2 regions of the Nocardiopsis sp. L17-MgMaSL7 genome follow, and region 1 is predicted to be linked to the other one. Evidence: riboswitches for the same ligand, from Rfam matches in the RefSeq annotation. Region 1 holds a riboswitch; the other holds the start of a gene.
What was found. A riboswitch is a leader RNA that binds a small molecule or an ion and turns the genes downstream of it on or off. The one in region 1 is predicted to bind thiamine pyrophosphate.
Positions count from the first base shown of each region.

Region 2: linked by a shared signal. The riboswitch ahead of thiC (phosphomethylpyrimidine synthase ThiC) and the one ahead of thiD (bifunctional hydroxymethylpyrimidine kinase/phosphomethylpyrimidine kinase) in region 1 are both predicted to bind thiamine pyrophosphate.

Region 1 covers NZ_QGTF01000001.1:331,148-333,329, reverse strand. The annotation lists gene BDW27_RS01425 (sodium:alanine symporter family protein) at 1-188, shown strand, start outside; gene thiD (bifunctional hydroxymethylpyrimidine kinase/phosphomethylpyrimidine kinase) at 279-1,082, opposite strand; TPP riboswitch at 1,071-1,171, opposite strand; gene BDW27_RS01415 (DUF368 domain-containing protein) at 1,228-2,157, opposite strand.
Region 2 covers NZ_QGTF01000008.1:152,286-154,467, reverse strand. The annotation lists gene thiC (phosphomethylpyrimidine synthase ThiC) at 1-1,257, opposite strand, end outside; TPP riboswitch at 1,247-1,362, opposite strand; gene BDW27_RS16015 (SOS response-associated peptidase) at 1,489-2,182, opposite strand, start outside.

The sequences.
Region 1 (2,182 bases):
TCGTGGGCTCGGTGGCCAACCTCGACTCGGTGTGGCTCTTCAGCGACATCGCCAACGGTCTCATGGCGCTGCCCAACCTGGTGGGTCTGATCCTGCTCTCCGGGCTGATCACCTCGGAGACGCGTAAGTTCTTCAACCACAAGGACTGGCGGAACCCGGACGTGATCATGGACGACGTCAGCAAGTAGTCCGCGCTCGGCCGGGGGACGGGTCCCCGGGCCGACGACAGGGGGGACCGGCCGCCACGGCCGGTCCCCCCTTCGCGTACCCCCGGTCCGCTACCACCAGGCGTGGAAGTGGTGCACCGGCCCCTGGCCGCCGCCAGCATCGATCTCGTCGGCGCGGCGCAGGGCCTCGGTGAGGTAGGCCTTGGCGTCGGCGACGGCGGCCACCGCGTCCGGACGCTGGGGGAGCAGGGCGGCGATCGAGGAGGAGAGGGTGCAGCCGGTGCCGTGGGTGTTGCGGGTGGCCACGCGGTCGGCACGGAACTCCACCGGCTCCGAGACACCGTCGACCAGCAGGTCGACGCTCTCCTCACCGGGCAGATGGCCGCCCTTGAGCAGGACGCGGCGCGGTCCGAGTTCCAGGAGGCGTTCGGCCTGCCCGCGCATCTCCTTCAGGCTGGTGGCTTCCGTCTCGCCGAGCAGGTCGGCGGCCTCGGGCAGGTTCGGGGTGAGCAGGTCGGCGCGCGGCAGCAGGACGGTGCGCAGCGCCTCGATCGCCGACCTCTCCAGGAGGCGGTCGCCGCTCTTGGCCACCATCACGGGGTCCACGACCACGTGCGGCAGTCCGTAGCGGTCCACGGCGGCCGCGACCGCCTCGGTGACCTCGGACGTGGACAGCATCCCCACCTTGACCGCGTGCACGGTGGCGTCGGTGAACAGGGTGTCCATCTGGTCGGTGACGAAGGACGCGGGGACACCGTGTACCCCGGTGACCCCGCGTGTGGACTGGGCGGTCAACGCCGTCACCACGGTCATCCCGAAGACTCCGTGGGCGGAGAACGACTTCAGGTCGGCCTGGACGCCGGCACCCCCGCTGGGGTCGCTTCCGGCTATGGACACGACGTTGTACGCGCTCATTGGCGTTCCTTCGCTAGTACGAACTAGGGCAGGTTCGACGGGTGTGCTCTCAGCCGGGAGGAGTCTCTCCGGCACCCCGCGCCGCCGGGGCCTCGCGGCCCCGGCATCACTGTTGGTTTGTGGTGTTTCCGACTGTAGTGGACGGTCAGACGGTGACGTTGTGGTGGTGGGTCTCCACCCGCGCCTGCTGGGCGTGCTTGCGCTGCTCCCAGATGATCATGCCGACGACCACCACGAAGCCGCCGACGGCGAAGGCGACCGTGACGGGGACGTCGGTCATCGGCAGCAGGTCGCGGTTCTCGTCCTGCCACGGCCACAGGGCGCGCAGCGAACCGGCCATCAGGCCGGTGAGTACCACGAGGGTGATGTGGTGGTGGTTCTCCAGCAGGAACTGGAGCACCTTCACGAACAGGGCCAGACCGGTGATCATGCCGAGCACGAAGACGGTGATGTAGGGCAGGTCGGCCGCGCGCAGGGCGGCCATGGTCGGCTCGTACAGGCCCAGGGTCAGCAGGATGAAGGAACCCGACAGGCCCGGCAGTACCAGAGCGCAGATCGCGACGGCCGCCGCGAAGAAGACCACCACCGGGTGCGTGGGCAGGTTGGCGCCGGGCAGGCCGGTGAGCGTGAAGGCGAGCGCGGCGAAGACGAGGGCCACCGCGTAGTGCCAGGCCCTCCACTTCTTGCCCGCGCCGGTGTAGGGGATCCACAGGCAGGCCAGGACCAGACCGAAGAACAGCGCGTACGCGTACTGGGCGTGCGCCTCCACCAGCGGGGCGAGGAAGACGGCGGCCAGGACGAGCGCGAGGGCCATACCGATGAGGGCGGGGACGAGCACCGACCAGTCCACCTGGCGGAACTGCTCCTGGGCGCGCTCCTTGCCGCGCCCCCGGGGCACGTCCGTGACGTAGCGCTTGATGCCGCTGACCACGTGGCCCGCGCCACCGATCAGCTTGTCGTAGAGGCCGACCATCAGTGCGACCGTGCCGCCGCTGATGCCGGGCAGTGCCTCGGAGGTGCCGACGGCCCCGCCGCGCACCGCGTTGAAGATGTAGGAGCCTACTGACTTGGCCATGTTGTCGGGCGCTGGCCCGGGAGCT
Region 2 (2,182 bases), on a different contig from region 1:
CTCCTTGGGGGTCACGTAGCAGAGCATCGCGGTGCCGTGCCAGCCGATCTGCGCGGCGCCGATCGCGGAGGTGATGTGGTCGTAGCCGGGGGCGACGTCCGTGGCCAGGGGGCCGAGCGTGTAGAACGGCGCCTCGCCGCACAGCTCCTCCTCCAGGCGCACGTTCTCCCTGATCTTGTCCATCGGCACGTGGCCGGGGCCCTCGATCATCACCTGCACGTCGTGCGAGCGGGCGATGTGGGTGAGCTCCCCCAGGGTGCGCAGCTCGGCGAACTGGGCCTCGTCGTTGGCGTCGGCGATGGAACCGGGGCGCAGGCCGTCGCCCAGGGAGAACGTGACGTCGTAGCGGCGAAGGATCTCGCAGAGCTCCTCGAAGTGGGTGTAGAGGAAGCTCTCCCTGTGGTGAGCCAGGCACCACGCGGCCATGATGGAGCCGCCGCGCGAGACGATGCCGGTGACGCGGCGGGCGGCGAGTGGCACGTACCGGAGCAGGACGCCCGCGTGGACGGTCATGTAGTCCACGCCCTGTTCGGCCTGCTCGATGATGGTCTCCCGGTAGATCTCCCAGCTCAGCTTGGTGGGGTCGCCGTTGACCTTCTCCAGTGCCTGGTAGATCGGGACGGTGCCGATGGGGACCGGTGAGTTGCGGACGATGCGTTCGCGGGTCTCGTGGATGCGCTTGCCGGTGGACAGGTCCATCACGGTGTCGGCGCCCCAACGGGTGGCCCACACCATCTTCTCGACCTCCTCTGGCACCGAGGAGGTGACGGCGGAGTTGCCGATGTTGGCGTTGATCTTCACGAGGAAGTTCTTGCCGATGATGGTGGGTTCGGACTCGGGGTGGTTGCGGTTGACCGGGATGACCGCGCGGCCGATCGCGACCTCGGCGCGAACGAACTCGGGGTCGGCGCCCTCCCGGGCGGCCACGAAGCGCATCTCGGGGGTGATGGTCCCGGCCCTGGCGTGGGCCAGCTGGGTGGTCGCACCGTCGACGGGGTCCAGTGCCCACGTCTCGCGGGTGCGCGGGAGCCCCTGGTGGACGTCGATGTGTGCGTTGTCGTCGGTGTAGGGGCCGGAGGTGTCGTACAGATCGAAGTGGCTGCCGTTGCTGAGATCCACCCGGCGGCGCGGGATGCGGAGGGTGGTGCCCTCGGGGGTGGTGATCTCCTCGTGGACCTTGCGAGATCCCATGATGGGACCTGTGGTCACCCGGTGTTCGTCGGCGGTGGAAACGTCACGACCGTCGATAGCCGTCATGGCATGCCTCCCTACGTCGGAATTACCCGAACAGGTTCTGCGGTCGGCGACACCCTTGAGTCGCCCTCTCAGCCCGCCATGGCGCGAGCTCCCGCGTTGCGTATTCACATGTGCGCACGTCGAACGTGCCGGGACACCCCGATCACGGTGTCCAGGGCCCCGGGGAGCACTCCCCCGTGGCCTCGCACACCATACACAGGCCGTCCCCGGCCCTGTCCAGCCTCGCCGGGGTCAGAAAAGTGTCTCCGGTTCGCCGCGACCGGAGTCCTCGGCCGGTTCCAGCAGGTGGGGGCCGTTGTTCTTGACGCTGTTGACGTCGGTGGAGACCTCGTCCACCGAGAACCGGTCCACCGGGGAGTCGTCCAGCACGTGGGCCAGCTCCTCGGCGCCGGTGGCGGGGTCGAGCCAGACAGCCCAGTCCTCGCGCGGCACCACGACGGGCATGCGTTCGTGGATGTGGGCGAGTTCGGGCGCGGCCTCGGTGGTGATGACCGCGCAGGTCCACAGCCAGGCGTCGGGGTCGCTCGGGTCGTCGACCTCGGGGTCGCGCCAGCGCTCGAAGATCCCGGCCAGGGCGAGCGGTTCGTCTCCGGAGTAGTGGACGGAGAAGGGCTTCTTGGCGGCCTTGGCCTTGCGCCTCTTGTGCTGGGGGTCGGTGGCGGGAGAGGTGCTGGCCTCGGTGGTGCCGTCCTTGTTGAGCAGCTGCCACTCGTAGTAGGCGTCAGCGGGGAGGAGGCAGCGGCGGTTCCGGTAGGCGGTGCGGAAGGCGGGCCTGTCCGCGACCGTCTCGCTGCGCGCGTTGATCATGCGGTAGCCGACGTTGCGGTCCCTGGCGCCGCCCGGCACGAGGCCCCAGCGCATCGTGTGCAGGGAGCGCGGTCCCGGTCGACCGTGGGCGCCCCCCTGGGGCGGCGGGCCGAGCACG